2 linked regions of the Desulfatitalea tepidiphila genome follow. The protein of the gene in region 1 interacts with the protein of each later gene in a pairwise test. Links are inferred from orthologs where the notes say so. Each region holds a gene or a part of one and is shown on either strand. Other genes may lie near its edges. The genes, in order: dprA and recA.

Evidence for each region.
Region 2: the proteins of dprA (region 1) and recA interact in binary tests that used the Bacillus subtilis proteins (3 or more experiments, as listed by UniProt). The link is inferred for Desulfatitalea tepidiphila from one-to-one orthologs.

The regions. Positions count from the first base shown.
Region 1 is NZ_BCAG01000003.1:336,471-344,329, reverse strand. The notes cover bases 3,158-6,032. They hold dprA (DNA-processing protein DprA), read left to right. Parts: upstream 3,158-3,980; coding sequence 3,981-5,084; downstream 5,085-6,032. Other genes in these bases: topA (type I DNA topoisomerase), read left to right, coding at 5,271-6,032; secF (protein translocase subunit SecF), read left to right, coding at 3,158-3,976. Outside these bases: DFT_RS06140 (Rne/Rng family ribonuclease), read left to right, coding at 1-668; preprotein translocase subunit YajC, read left to right, coding at 784-1,152; protein translocase subunit SecD, read left to right, coding at 1,284-2,867; more of secF, read left to right, coding at 2,948-3,157; more of topA, read left to right, coding at 6,033-7,547; DFT_RS06110 (MarR family winged helix-turn-helix transcriptional regulator), read left to right, coding at 7,572-7,859. UniProt on the Bacillus subtilis protein: Protein that helps load RecA onto ssDNA during transformation. Binds cooperatively to circular ssDNA, is able to bridge different segments of DNA. Favors the loading of RecA onto SsbA- or SsbB-coated ssDNA and formation of RecA-DNA filaments.
Region 2 is NZ_BCAG01000003.1:2,372,977-2,380,823, reverse strand. Bases 1,076-3,938 are described here. They hold recA (recombinase RecA), read left to right. Parts: upstream 1,076-1,921; coding sequence 1,922-2,956; downstream 2,957-3,938. Other genes in these bases: alaS (alanine--tRNA ligase), read left to right, coding at 2,997-3,938; thpR (RNA 2',3'-cyclic phosphodiesterase), read left to right, coding at 1,225-1,803; DFT_RS15170 (M23 family metallopeptidase), read left to right, coding at 1,076-1,116. Outside these bases: more of DFT_RS15170, read left to right, coding at 1-1,075; more of alaS, read left to right, coding at 3,939-5,624; DFT_RS15150 (chemotaxis protein CheX), read right to left, coding at 5,750-6,208; DFT_RS15145 (hypothetical protein), read left to right, coding at 6,492-7,565; DFT_RS15140 (cytidylate kinase-like family protein), read right to left, coding at 7,628-7,847. UniProt on the Bacillus subtilis protein: Multifunctional protein involved in homologous recombination, DNA repair and competence.

The sequences.
Region 1 (7,859 bases):
AGCTCGAGGATCAGATCGCGACAATCTTCGAGAACCGGGTGCCCCTGAAATCCGGCGGTTCCATCGTGATCGAACAGACAGAGGCCCTGGTGGCCATCGATGTGAACTCCGGCCGAGGAACCCGCGAAAAGGACCTGGAGCAAACCGCCCTGAACACCAACCTTGAGGCGGCCGAGGAAGTGGCCCGACAGATTCGCCTGAGGGACCTGGGCGGTCTGATCGTGGTCGACTTCATCGACATGCGCGAAATGAAAAACCGCAACGCCATCGAACGCGCCTTGCGCGAACATGTCAAACGGGATAAAGCCCGGGTGCGTATCGGTCGAATTTCACAATTCGGCCTTTTGGAATTGGCCCGCCAGCGCCTGGCACCGTCCATCGAACTGGGAAGCCTGGTGGCCTGCCCCTATTGCAAGGGAAAGGGGTTGACCCCGTCCACCGAAACGCTGGCCTTGCGTTTTTTACGTCAACTCAAGACCATGACGCGCAAGAGCGGACTGCAGAGCGTGCACGGCAGCGTGCCCAAAGCGGTGGCGGACTATGTGCTCAACAAAAAACGCAAGGAAATCATTGAATTGGAAATGCAACGCGGCTTTTCCCTGACCATCGAGGGGGACGCCGGCATGCCGCCCCATGAATGCCATATCGATTGCTATCCCGAGTGTTGATCTGGAAGAAGGGTTTGACCTGCACCGACATTTCAAGTATACCAGCGCCGTCTTATGATGCACATCATTTAATGCTGCAAATTGTACTCTATTCTCGAAAGGGAGGTTTGACGATATGAATTTAGCCTATGCCATGGGCCAGGGAGGCGCCGCAGCAGCCGAAGGCGGCGGTGGACTTTTGGCCACGCCCCTGTTGCCCATCATTTTGATGTTGGCCATCATGTGGTTTCTTCTGATTCGCCCCCAGCAGAAAAAGCAAAAAGAGCATCGGGAAATGATCACCAACCTGAAAAAGGGGGACATGATCATCACCTCCGGCGGATTGTACGGCCGGATCACCGGGGTGAGCGAAGCCAACCTGACCGTGGAAATCGCGGACAAGGTACGCGTTAAAGTCAGCCGGGGACACGTCGCCGGTCTGGCCCAGACGAGCAAGCCGGATACACCGCCGGCGCCCAAAAAAGCCGATACCGACAAAAAATAAGCCCAGTCGCAAGGATGATACCCGCAGCAACACCGCAATCTTCAGCCAGGCCTGAGACGGTCTGACGGATCGGTGGGTGGCGGGTATCCTGATTTTGACTCGAGCACGGTTCGAACAAGAGGAACGAAGCATTGAAAACAACTTCCTGGCGTCCCATTGTCGTCATTGTGGTCCTGCTGGCCGCACTGGTCTATGTGCTGCCGACGCTTCAAATGGTCCTGGAAAAAAAAGAGTCTCCGACCTTATGGCCTCACAACAAAATCAACCTCGGGTTGGATCTGCAGGGCGGCATGCACCTGGTATTGCAGGTGGATACCGATAAGGCCGTTGAAAATACGGTGGATCGATCGTTCGACGAGCTGCGAGCGTTCATGCGTCAAAACGATATCCGTGTCGCGGCGTTGAAAAGAACGGATGCCACCACCTTTACAGTGGTGCTGGATGAACGTGAAGATGCCGACCGATCCAAGGGGTTGATCGCCGACGAATTCCGCGATTTCAACCTGGAAGACCGCACCCGCGAAGGGCAGCGTGAAATCGTCCTGCAGCTCAAATCAGACGAAATCGAACGAGTGAAAAAACTGTCGTTCGAAAAAGCCGTGTTGAAAGTCCGCAACCGGGTGGACGAATACGGCGCCCGCGAGCCGGATATCCGGCCCCAGGGCGAAGATCGCATCATCGTCCAGCTTCCCGGCGTCATCGATGCCGACAAGGCGCGCAAGGAAATCGGCCGTACCGGCAACCTGGAATTCAAGCTGGTCGATGAAAGCAACGATGTGCGCCAGGCACTCTCGGGCAGTGTCCCGCCCGGCAGCGAGATCCGCTATTATCGGAAAGACGACCCCGACATGGCCGGCCGTCCCATCCTCCTGAAGAAGGAAACCCTGCTGACCGGTGACTACCTGAGTGAGGCGCGCGTCAAATTCGATCCGGCCAACGGACAGCCCTACGTCGCCATCAAGTTCAACCCCAAAGGCGCCCGCATCTTCGCCGACATTACCGAAAAGCACATCCACGAGCGCCTGGCCATCGTCCTGGACAACGAGGTCTATTCGGCCCCGGAAATTCAATCCAAGATCACCGGTGAAGGCATGATTACCGGCAATTTTACGGACGACAGCGCCAAGAGCCTGGCCCTGGTGCTGCGCGAGGCCTTCCCCACGCCGGTGAAAATTTTATATGAAAAATCGGTGGGCCCCTCGCTGGGTGAAGACTCGATCCGCAAGGGACTGCTCTCCATGCTCATCGGCGGCGTGCTCGTGGTGCTCTTCATGATCGTCTACTACAAAGGTTCCGGGGTCATCGCCGATGCGGCCCTGGTGCTCAATATCATTCTCATCGCCGGTGGCCTGGCCGCTTTCAACGCAACCCTGACCCTGCCCGGCATCGCCGGCATCATCCTCACCATCGGCATGGCAGTCGACGCCAACGTATTGATTTTTGAGCGTATCCGAGAAGAGTTGCGCCTGGGCAAGACGGCTCGCGCAGCGGTCGACGCCGGCTTCGAACGGGCCACGCTGACCATCATGGACGCCAACGTCACCACCCTGATCGCGGCCGTCGTCTTGTTTCAATTCGGCAGTGGACCGGTCAAGGGCTTTGCCGTGACCCTCAGCCTGGGCGTCGTGGCCAGCCTGTTTACGGCCCTGATCGTATCGCGCGTCATTTTCGAATTTCTGCTGACCAAGCGTTCGATCAAGACCTTGAGCATTTAACCATGGGCCGCCAACGGCCATCTCGTTCGGACATCGTCATGCCGCGGGCATGCGTGAATTGATTCTGAGGAAAACCGACCATGCAGATCATTAAACCAGATGTAAATATCGACTTCGTGGGACGTCGTGTACTGGCCTATATTGTCTCGGCCATCCTGATCCTCATCACCATCGTGTCTCTCATTTTCCACGGTGGTCCCAAATACGGCATCGACTTTGCCGGTGGCGCCGAGTTGTTGATCCAGTTCGATCAACCGCTGCCCATCGAGGAGGTCAAGGCGGCCATGAACGCCCTTCAGCTCGAGGCCGTGGTCCAAAAATACGGGGAGGAAGCGGAGGATTTCTATCGCGTCCTGATTCCGGCCGCCGTGGCCGAGCAAGAGAATCTGGCACAAACCCTCAAGGAGGGCCTGGCCGCCCAGACCCAACGGCAGGTAACCCTGGAGTCGTTCGAAATGGTCGGTCCACAGGTGGGCCGCGACCTGCGTGAAAAGGCACTCCTGGCCATGTTCTTCGCCCTGCTCTTCATCGCCGTCTACATTTCAGGTCGATTCGAACTCAAATGGCTGCTCAGCGCGGCCGTGGCCGGCGCGCTGGCCTTCAGCGTCTACATTCTGCGGCTGGCCCACCTGAGCATCCCCATGCTGATGTTGGCCGCGGTGGTGGTCACCCTGGTTCTGTTTTATATATTGAACCTGAAATATGCCATGGGAGCCATCGTCGCCCTGATTCACGATGTCGCAATCACTGTGGGCTTTTTCTCCATTTTTCAAAAAGAGTTCACCCTGCCGATCATCGCCGCCCTGCTGACGATCATCGGTTATTCGCTGAACGACACCATCATCGTTTTCGACCGGATCCGTGAAAACCTGCGAAAATACCACAAGCTGCCCCTCGCCGAGACGATCAATCGCAGCATCAACGAGACCCTCAGTCGGACGATTCTGACCTCCGGGACCACCTTGATCGTGGTGCTCATGCTCTTTATCTTCGGCGGCGGCATCATCCACGATTTCGCCTTCGCCCTGCTGGTCGGCATCCTGGTGGGTACCTATTCGTCGATTTTTGTGGCCAGCCCGATCCTGCTGGCATGGCAAAAACGAAAATGATCGCATGAACGATATCGTCCCCTGGCTGACGCTCAAGAGTGTTCCGGGCGTCGGGAACCTGCTCATCAACCGGTTGCTCAAGAGCTTCGAATCGCCGGAAAAGGTATTGAAGGCTCCTACCGGCGCGTTGACCCGAGTGCCGGGCATCACCCCCAGAATCGCTGAGGCCATCCGACGGCAGCGCCCACCGGATACGGTGATGCGCGACATCGATCAGGTCTATAAAAAGGGGTACACGTTCGTGACCTGCCAGGACGAGGACTACCCTCCCTTGCTCCGGCACATCCCGGATCCGCCGCCTCTCCTTTACGTTTACGGCCGGTTGAGCCAGCTCCAGTACCCCCTGTCGGTCGTTGGTTCGCGCAGGGCCACCCCCTACGGCCGCAATACGGCCAGGAGCTTATGCCGACAGCTGGCCGAAAGCGGCGCCAACATCGTCAGCGGCATGGCCCTGGGCATCGACACAGCCGCTCACGAGGGTGCACTCGAGGCGGGTGGCGTTACGGTCGCCGTCCTGGGTTCGGGGTTGAACCATATTTATCCCGCTCAAAACCGAGAATTGTTTCATCGGATCGCCGAGCATGGGGCAGTGGTGACCGAATTCTCCATGGACGCTATCCCGGACGCCCACCACTTTCCCATGCGCAACCGCATCATCAGCGGCATGTCGCTGGGCACGGTAGTGGTCGAAGCCGCCCGCCGGAGCGGCTCCCTGATCACCGCACGACTGGCCGCCGAGCAAGGTAGGGAGGTCTTCGCCGTACCGGGCAACATTCACTCGGCCATGGCACGAGGTACCCACGACCTGATCAAACAGGGCGCCAAACTCGTTGAAACAGCCAACGACATCATCGAGGAGATTGCGCCTCAATTGGCCGTCGGGCATGAACCGCAACAGACGCGGCAGCCGGTCGGCCTTTCTGAGTTGGAACATCGGGTCTTCGAAGCCATCGGGGTCGACCCCGTGCATATCGACGATCTGGCAAGGGACCTGGGGCAGGCCATGGCGCCGCTGACCAGCATCTTGTCTCAACTGGAACTCAAGGGATTGGTCTGCCAGGAACCTGGCAAACACTTTGTCCGCCACGCGGACTATTGCGATTCTTGAGGGCCATGGCGGACCACCTGTTTCGTAGGCAATTTAAAAAAAGCGGCTGTATGAAACAACTTAATTTTATTTTATATTTCAGAAGGATAACGACCCTCGATCCAAAAATTCCTTGGTACCGATATTTACAATTGAACCGCCATGCGCTAGCATGATGCCCACTACATTTTGCTTCAGAGGTATATTGTGTCTTCAAAACCACTTGTCGTTGTTGAGTCTCCAACGAAAATTCGCACCATCAAAAAATATCTGGGCAATAATTTCAACGTGGCTGCCACCGTGGGCCACATCAAGGATTTGCCGGCCAAAGAGATCGGTATCGATATCGATAACAATTTCAAGCCGCTTTATCGGAGCATTCCCGGTAAACAGAAGGTGATCTCGGCGCTCAAGGCAGCGGCCGGCGAAGCCGATGACATCTACCTGGCACCCGACCCGGACCGGGAGGGAGAGGCGATCGCCTGGCATGCGGCCGAAGTGCTCAAAAAAAAGGGCCGCCGGTTTCATCGGGTCCTCTTTCACGAATTGACCCAAAACGGGATCCTCAAGGCCATTTCCCATCCTGAAGAGTTGAACAAGGATAAATACGAGGCGCAGCAGACGCGGCGGATTCTCGATCGCCTGGTTGGCTACCAGGTATCTCCGCTGCTGTGGAAAAAGGTCAAAGGCAACCTCAGTGCCGGCAGGGTCCAGTCCGTTGCGGTGCGCATCATCTGCGAACGCGAAAAGGCCATTCAGGAGTTTATTCCGCAAGAGTACTGGTCGATCACGGCCCTGCTCGAGGGTCAAACACCCCCTTCCTTTGAAGCCAAGCTGGTCAAAAAGAAGGGTGAGAAACTCGAGATCGCAGATGAGGCGGCGGCCACGGCTATCGTCGAGGAATTGAAAACGGCGCGGTACCAGGTGGCTAAGGTGGTCAAGAAAACGGTGCGCCGCAATCCACAGCCGCCGTTTACCACCAGCAAGCTGCAACAGGAAGCGATCCGCAAGTTGCGTTTTTCCGCCAAAAAAACCATGCTCATCGCCCAGCAGCTCTATGAAGGCATCGACCTGGGGCCGGGCGAACCGGTCGGCTTGATCACCTATATGCGCACCGACTCCACCCGCATTGCGGCCGAGGCGGCCCAGGAAGCCATCGATTGGGTGCGCCAGGCCCACGGCAACGATTATGCGCTGCAGGAGCCGCGCAACTTCGGCAACCGGAACAAAGTCCAGGACGCCCATGAAGCCATCCGCCCCACTTCGGTGAACCATACGCCCGAATCACTGGCCAAATATCTGAGCAAGGATCAGCTGGCGCTGTACCAGATGATCTGGCGGCGCTTCGTGGCCTCCCAGATGACGCCTGCCCAGATCGATCAAAACACCATCTCCATCGCCGCCGGCGACTACACCTTTACGGTCACAGGATCGTCGGTCAAATTTCCCGGGTTCATGACCGTTTACCAGACCGTCGACGAAGAGGCCGAAAACAGCCGAAAACAACAGCCCCTGCCGCCTTTGACCGAGGGGGATGAGCTCGATTTGAGGCAAATTCTGCCCAAACAGCATTTTACCCAGCCGCCGCCGCGGTTTACCGAAGCCTCACTGGTCAAGGAGTTGGAAGAAAACGGCATCGGCCGGCCGAGCACCTATGCGGCCATCTTGTCCACCATTCGCGACAAAGGTTATGTGGAGCTGATCAAGGGATACTTTCATCCGAGCGAACTGGGACTCATCGTCAATGATTTGCTGGTGCTCAGTTTTCCAGAGATCTTCAATGTGGAATTCACGGCCCGAATGGAAGACAACCTGGATCGCGTGGAGACGGCTGAACTGGACGCGGTCAGTGTCCTGAGCGATTTCTACGGGCCCTTCAAGCAGAAACTCACCGAGGCCGATGCGCGGATGCTCAGCGTCAAAGGCGTCGGCATTCCCACGGATATCGACTGCCCTCAGTGCAAGCGTCACAAGCTGCACATCAAGGTCGGCCGCAACGGGCATTTTCTGGCCTGCAGCGGCTATCCGGAGTGCACCTACTCACGAGATTACGTACGCGACGAACGCGGACATATCCAACCGGTCGAACCCAACCATGAAGCCGCCACCGATAAAGTCTGCCCCAAGTGCGGGAAACCCATGGTAGTCAAAAGAGGCAAATACGGTGAATTCCTGGCCTGCAGCGGATTCCCGGAATGCAATCACACCGAATCGATCAACGGCGGTTTCAATGGCAAAAGCACCGGCGTAAAGTGCCCGGAACCGGGGTGCACGGGACAGATCGTCGAAAAAAAATCGAAACGCGGAAAGGTGTTTTACGGCTGCGACCGCTATCCCGCATGTACCTTTGCCAGCTGGGACAAACCCGTCGACAAGCCCTGCCCGGCCTGCGGCAGCCCCTATCTCGTAGAAAAAACGACCAAGCGCGACGGCACCTTTTTATGTTGTGTAAACCGGGAATGCGGCTACAAGGAGCATGTGTAACCCCATGTCGACCGGCAAACGCCAATGACTAGTCCCTATGCTGAAAATATCCTGCGCTCGATCAGACGCATCACCCGGGCCATCGATCTGCACAGCAGGGAGCTCAGTGCGCGATTCAAACTGACCGTACCGCAACTGGTCTGCCTGCGGCAGCTCTATCTGCATGGCCCGTCCACCGCCGGCCACCTTTCGCGCCTGGTGTTTCTCAGCCAGGCCACGGTCACCGGTATTCTCGACCGCCTGGAATCCAGAGGCCTGATACGCCGGGAGCGCGGACGCCCGGACAGGCGTAAGGTGACCATCGCCTTAACG
Region 2 (7,847 bases), 2.0 Mb from region 1 along the record:
TATTCTTCGGCGGGGCTTTTGGCCGGCGGCCAGACGCATGAGGAAACGCTTGAAATACCGTTTGAACCAAAAGCGAAAGGTATTAAAGACGGCAAAGCCGTGTTGCGGTTCGTCGGCAGGGATTTTTCCTGGCGCAACTGGGGTAAGGGCAATGTCCAGTACCAGGAGCAGGAGATCGTCATCGACACCCATCCGCCGGTGATCAATGTGCTCAGCCGGGCGCATTATCTATCCCAGGGTGGCGCGGGGATCGTCGTTTACAAGCTTGCCGAAGAGTGCCCGACCAGCGGCGTAACGGTGGGAGAACACTTCTATCGGGGGTTCTCGGGGGTGTTCGAGGATCCGGCCATTCACGCAGCCATGATTGCTATCGATTACCGCCTTGGGCCGGGAACGCCGGTTGCGGTGACGGCGACCGATTTCGCCGGTAACGAGAGTCGCGTCGGGCTTCAGCACCTCATCAATGCCCGGACCTTCAAGCGAGATAAAATCGCCCTTTCCGACGGCTTTCTGGATTGGAAAATGCCGGAGTTCGTCAGCCAGGTCGATGTTGTGCCGGGTGCATCCCACCTCGATGTGTTTCTCGCGGTCAACCGTGATTTGCGACGTGCCAATTACGAAACATTGAAAAAGGTGACCGCGCAATCCGATCCAGCTGCCCATTGGAAAGGCGAGTTTCTGCGGTTGCCGGCCGCCGCCAACAGGGCCGGTTTCGCCGATCACCGCTCCTACATCTACAAGGGGAAGGTCGTCGACGAACAGACCCACATGGGTATCGATCTGGCATCGTTGGCCCAATCTCCGGTTCCCGCCGCCAACAGCGGCAAGGTGGTTTTCGCCGGTACGATCGGGATCTACGGCGGCACCATCGTCATCGATCATGGTTTGGGTCTTTTCAGCATGTATTCCCACTTGAGTCAGATGACCGCCACCGAAGGCCGGATGGTTTCAAAGGGCGACATCATCGGCGCCACCGGTGTGACCGGATTGGCCGGAGGCGACCACCTGCACTACGGTATCATGATCCATCACACCTTCGTCAATCCGATGGAATGGTGGGATGGTCAGTGGGTTCGAAACAACATCACTTCCAAGCTTGAGGCGGTCGCCAATTAACCGGGGTATCTCGCTCTGAGAAAACCGCCGGTGCCATCGTCCCTTCATTTGATGCTTGCCGTTTCCCCGGCAAGGGTATCGATCGCTTGAACCGACAGACCGGAGCCTATGAAAGAGACCGCGCGACTCTTTATCGCTTTCGAATTGCCCGATCGTGTCCTTGCGTTGGCCAAGGATCTGCAGGCGCGTTTGAAACGACATGGTCTTAAGCTGCAGTGGGTTCGCCCCCAGAATATGCACCTGACCGTGAAATTTCTGGGCGAGGTGGGCCAGGCGCGCATCGGCGACGTGGCCGCAGCCCTGCACCATGCGGCGCTCGAGGCCGTGCCGATGGAGGTCTGCGCTCAGGGACTGGGGATATTTCCCGGCATGCGTCAGCCGAGGGTGTTATGGTTCGGACTCGGGGGGCAGGTCGATCTTCTCGGCGAGGCCTGCCAGCACTTGGAGGACGCCCTGGCTGCAAAGGGTTTTGCCAGGGAGCGGCGTCCGTTCCGGCCTCATCTCACGCTGGCGAGGATCAAGCAGGCGGTGGACCCCGCTCTTTTGTTGGAAGGCATTCAGACGGTCGGCCGGTATGATCCGGTGGGGTTTCGATTGACCGAGTGGGTGCTGTTTCAAAGCGATTTAAAGCCCCAAGGGGCCATTTATACCGCCCTGGATCGGGCGACGTTGGCACAAGGCGCGTGAATCCCTATTGACGTTTCGGCCGATTTTTCGGAATAGTGGTGACCAGTCAATCTCCGAAGCGCATGCATCGGCGTGGATTGGCCGAACCTATCAGGACAAGGCAGAGCAGGAGGATGAGATGAGCGTTTCGGTGGACAAGACAAAGGCGATCGATTCGGCCATGGGGCAGATTGAACGTCAGTTCGGCAAGGGATCGATCATGAAACTGGGCAGCCGCCCCATCGTGGATGTGCCGGTGATCCCCACAGGTTCCATCGCTTTGGACCGGGCGTTGGGAATCGGTGGACTGCCCAGGGGCAGGGTCGTGGAGATATATGGCCCGGAATCCTCGGGCAAAACAACCCTGGCGCTCCATGCCGTGGCCAATGCCCAGAAAAAAGGCGGTATCGCGGCCTTCATCGACGCCGAGCACGCTCTGGACACCAGTTATGCCAAAAAGTTGGGCGTGAACTGCGATGAATTGCTGGTCTCGCAGCCCGACACCGGGGAACAGGCCCTGGAGATTGCCGATATGCTCCTGCGCAGCGGCGCCATCGATGTATTGGTGATCGATTCGGTGGCGGCCCTGGTGCCGCGTGCCGAGATCGAGGGCGAGATGGGAGATGCTCACATGGGGCTTCAGGCGCGGCTCATGTCCCAGGCCTTGCGCAAGCTTACCGGAACCATCGGGAAGACCAATACCTGTCTGATTTTCATCAACCAGATCCGCATGAAAATCGGGGTCGTTTTCGGCAACCCGGAAACCACCACCGGCGGTAATGCCCTCAAGTTCTACGCCTCCGTCCGCCTGGAGATCCGGCGCACGGGATCGATCAAGAACGGCGCCGACGTGGTGGGCAACCGCACGCGGGTCAAGGTGGTGAAGAATAAAATGGCGCCGCCGTTCAAGGAGGCCGAATTTGACGTCATGTACGGCGAGGGCATTTCGCAGGTGGGGGACCTGCTGGACATCGGCGTGGAAGCCGGGATCGTGGAGAAAAGCGGTGCGTGGTATTCCTACAATGGCGAACGCATCGGGCAGGGGCGCGAGAACGTGAAGAGTTTTCTCGGCGACAATCCCGATATCTTCACGGCCCTGGACGAGCAGGTACGCGCAGCCGTCGGCATTGTGAAAAAGAACGAAGAGAAACCGGTTCAGGAGCAAGCCCAATAACCGTGGGTGGACCCGATACGATTTTCAGGGAGCAGGCACAATGACAGGAAACGAGATCCGCAAGCGATTTCTGGACTATTTCGAGAAGCATGCCCATCGCGTGGTGAGAAGCTCATCGCTGGTGCCCCATGACGATCCCACCCTGCTGTTTACCAATGCCGGGATGGTTCAGTTCAAGCGAACCTTCATGGGAGAAGAAAAGCGCGGATACGATCGCGCCGTCACCTCCCAGAAATGTGTCCGCGCCGGCGGCAAACACAACGACCTGGAGAACGTGGGCTACACGGCCAGGCATCACACCTTTTTCGAAATGCTGGGCAATTTCTCCTTTGGAGATTACTTCAAGGAAAAAGCCGTCGACTTTGCCTGGGACCTGCTGACCAATGGTTACGGCCTGCCGGGAGAGCGGCTTTGGGCGTCGGTCTATCTCGACGATGATGAGGCTTACGATTTGTGGCACCGGAAAATCGGCATTCCCACCGAGCGCATGGTGCGTCTGGGCAAAGAAGACAACTTCTGGGCCATGGGAGATACCGGACCGTGCGGCCCCTGCAGCGAGATCCATTTGGACCGCGGCGATGCCTACGGCTGCGGCCGGCCGGATTGCGGGGTGGATTGCGACTGCGACCGTTTTCTGGAGATCTGGAACCTGGTGTTCATGCAGTTCAACCAGGATGAGACCGGTCGGATGACGCCGCTTCCAAAGCCGAGCATCGATACGGGTATGGGGCTCGAGCGTCTGGCCTCGGTGCTGCAGAACACAGCCACCAACTTCGATACGGACCTGCTGCGGCCCATCATCGCCCATACCGAGCAACTCGCCGAGAAGGCCTACGGCCAGGATGCAGCGGTGGATGTGGCCATGAAGGTGATCGCCGACCACAGCCGCGCGGCCGCCTTCCTGATCGGCGATGGCGTGCTGCCGTCCAACGAGGGACGCGGTTACGTGCTGCGCAGAATCATGCGGCGAGCCATCCGCTATGGCCGTAACATCGGCTTGAACCGGCCCTTTTTGCATCAAACGGCCGAGACGGTTTTCGACATCATGCGGTCGGCCTACCCGGAGCTGGGAGAAGCCTCGGCCTTTATCCGCAAGGTGATCTCAAATGAGGAAGAGCGCTTCATGGAGACCCTGGATACGGGGCTGAAGTTGCTCAACGATTCGCTGGCCGAACTGCAGGCCAGGGGCCAGACCACCATCCCCGGCGATCTCATATTCAAACTTTACGACACGTACGGGTTTCCGGTGGATATCGTCCAGGACGTGGTTCGCGACACCCGGATGAAGGTGGATTTGCAAGGGTTCAACGCGCACATGGAAGATCAGCGCAAACGCAGCCGCGCCAAGGTCGTCTTCGACAGCCTTGCCGATGCCTATAAGGCGCTCTCTTCCCAGGCCATCAAGCCGGAATTCAAGGGATACCAATCCCTGCAGGCCCAGTCCGATGTGCTCGTGGTGGTCCAGGCAGGTCAAGAGGTGCCCGAGGCCGTTGAAGGCGAGGAGATCGAGGTGGTCACCGCCGCCACACCGTTTTACGGAGAAGCCGGCGGGCAGGTGGGCGATCAGGGCACCATTTCGGGCGACGATATGACGATGATCGTGACCGCCACGCGCAAGGACCCTACCGGATTGATCATTCACAAGGGCAAGGTGGTTTCCGGCCGCATCGCTAAGGGGCAGCGCGTTACCCTGAGCGTGGATGCGGCCAAGCGGCGGGCCACGGCCTGCAATCATACGGCCACCCATTTGCTGCATGCCGCCTTGCGCCAGGTGCTCGGGGAACATGTCAAGCAGGCCGGTTCCCTGGTGGCGCCGGACCGGTTACGGTTCGACTTCACCCATTTCAGCCAGGTGACGCCCGACGAGCTGGATCGGATCGAGACCATCGTGAACGATCGTATTCGCGCCAATGTGCCGGTTCAGACCGAGGAGATGGACGCCGATGCAGCCATGCACTCCGGTGCCATGGCGCTCTTCGAGGAGAAATACGGCGACCGGGTGAGGGTTGTCTCCCTGGCCGATTTCAGCAAAGAGCTCTGCGGCGGGACCCATACCGGATACACCGGTGACATCGGACTGTTCAAGATCGCCAGCGAGACGAGTGTCGCCTCGGGCGTACGACGTATCGAGGCGATGACGGGCGAGGCGGCCCTGGCCCTGGTCCAGCACACCGCCCGAGTTGCACAGCAGGTCGCCCATCTGCTGCGCGTCAAACCGGATGAGATGCTCCCCCGCATACAGCAGTTGATCAGCGGTCAGAAGGCGGCTGAAAAAGAGGTCGAGAAACTCAAGGCCGCCGTTGCCGATGCCAAAGCCCAATCCGGTGACGACGCGCCGCGAATGATCAACGACGTGGCCGTCCTGGTCAAGCGGGTCGCCGTCGATAACCCCGGGGCAATGCGGGAGCTGGCCGATCGATTCAAGGATCGCATCAAATCGGGTGTGGTGGTCCTCGGCAGCGAGGCCGGCGGCAAGGCGTTGCTGATTGTCGGGGTGACCAAGGACCTGGAAAAGCGTTTTCATGCCGGCAAGATCATCAAGGCCGTGGCCGCGGCCGTCGGCGGTGGCGGCGGCGGTCGACCCGACATGGCCCAGGCCGGTGGGCCCCAGCCGGAACACCTGGACGCGGCCCTGGAAAAAGCGTATGAGGTGATTTCTCAAATGTAGCGTCTGCCTGGTGGTCGCCCAGACTTCTGAATGGAGACTGCCGGATCACGCGTATTCTCGATGCCGACACAAAAGGCGCTCGTTTCGAGCGCCTTTTGTGTTGTTCGAGATAGATAGGTGGCACGTCACGTTTTGACTTTGAGGGCCACTTCGATAACGATTCCCCCTTTGTCGGTGCTGCAGGGGATGGTGATGATGGGAATGCCCGATGGATAGCTGACCTTGTGTTTGCCGATCACGACGCTGGGCACCGAAATGGCGTTGTCATTGCTGGGAAAATCGGTTTTGGCATTGCCGGCGATCATGTTGGCGATTTCACCGATGGCATCGGTGCAGACTTCATCCAGTTCGTTGATCTCGTCTCCGATCAGGTTGGATGCCAATTGAAACGCGACCTCCTGGGTCAGGCTGATCACCACGCTGCCGCTGACATTGCCGGACAATCCGATGATACCGCTGATTTCATGGGGAACTTCGCTGCCCTTTTTCAAGGTGGGTTTACCCAATGAAAAGGGAACGGTAATCATGGTTTCAAAAACACGCTTGACCGCCACCACGAACGGCTTTATGTAATTGGGGTCCATTTCATCTCCATTTCAATCATCACGATAGGCGCGAACAGACTCACGGCCGATAAACAGCGCCAGTTCAACCGTCGTCATGCAAAAAGACAATCATCGAGTCGGGTTGACTGGCCCCAATCGTATCAAGGGTATCATCGGCACATGTTTGGCGAACTTTACCCGCTCGCCTCGCTTTTTCTGGCAATCCGCTCGGCGCATCATCGATGCTTCAGATCTGGCATGTTTGCAGTCGCGCTGCTGTTCTTGTGGCCGACAGGATCAACCAACGAAAGGAGGCCACAGGATGGCCGGAAGATCGCTCGTCAGGGGACTTTTGGTTCTCCTGCAGTTCTTGATTGCACAGTCCGTTGCGGCCGAACCGCCATTTACGATGGCCGAGGTGTTGTCCACTACCACCCTGGACCGGCACCTCAACGACTTGAAACAGGGCAAGATCGTCTCCATCGGATTGCCGGAAGTGGATTCGGATACGGAACTCAAGGTGTTGATGAGCATATTGGTGCCTGCGCCTTTCGACGACACGCTGACCGCGCTACAGCGCCAGGCCAACGACAACGGGGTGCTGATCGTGGAAGAGATCGGCGATGGGCTTTCCGGGGCCGAATTGGACAACGTATTCGCAAAAGTGGCCTACAGCAAGGAAGAGATCGGCGAGGTCAAACGCCTGCTCGACGCATCGGCCAGAGCCGATTATAATTTCAGTCCGGAAGAGATTGCATCGATCGACGACCGCGTGCGCGCACTTGAAATAAATGCCCTTGATGATGCCGTTGCGGACGCCATTGCTGACGATCGATTGGTCATTGCGATGTCTTCGGCCATGGGAGACATCCTGAAGGGTCGATACCTTTCCTACCGTGAAAACGGTCTCGAAGGTCTCCTTCCCTATCAGATCAAGAACAATGGGACGGCGAATCCTTCCGAAGAGCTGGCCCTGGCGACCGAATCGCTGGTCATGCTCAGGCAGGGCATGCCCTCCTATTACACGTGCCTGCGCAACTACCCCGAGGCGTGCCCTGGCGGGATCCATCACCGGTTTTTCTGGGTCAAACAGCTCGAAGGCGGGCGTCCCATGTTTTCGCTGAAGCACTGGCTGCTGGAAATCCATCCGGAGCACGCCGTGATCACCGAACGGCAGTTCTATCTGAACCACTCCCTCAACAGCCTGCAGGTCGTGATCGGCTGCCTGGTGCATACCGAGGGCACCCTGGTGGTGTTGCTGAATCAGGCGTTTACCGAGAAAGTCAATGTCGCGATCGGGAAATCCATTGCAACGAGCATCGGCCGCATGCAGGTCGAGAAGAAAGTGCGGCCGATGTTCGAGCAGCTGCTGGCCCAGTTCGCCGGAAATTCTTAGTGGTAAACGCTCATTTCAGGACTGCATGACATGCCCTCCAGGGGCTCGGATGTCGCACCTTTCTACCCGATATTGTGAAACGGGTTGATATGGTCATGTTGTTCCTTGGGAGAAAGGAGGCTGACATTCACCTCTTTTACCCCTTCGATGGTCGAGACGATCCCCTTTATTTTTTCGAACGCTTCATTTCCCGCCTTGGCATCGAAATGGTGGATTAAGACTTTCCCGTCGTCTGATGCCACCTGGATCTTGGGCGCGATCATGGCCAGTTTGGCTTTGATC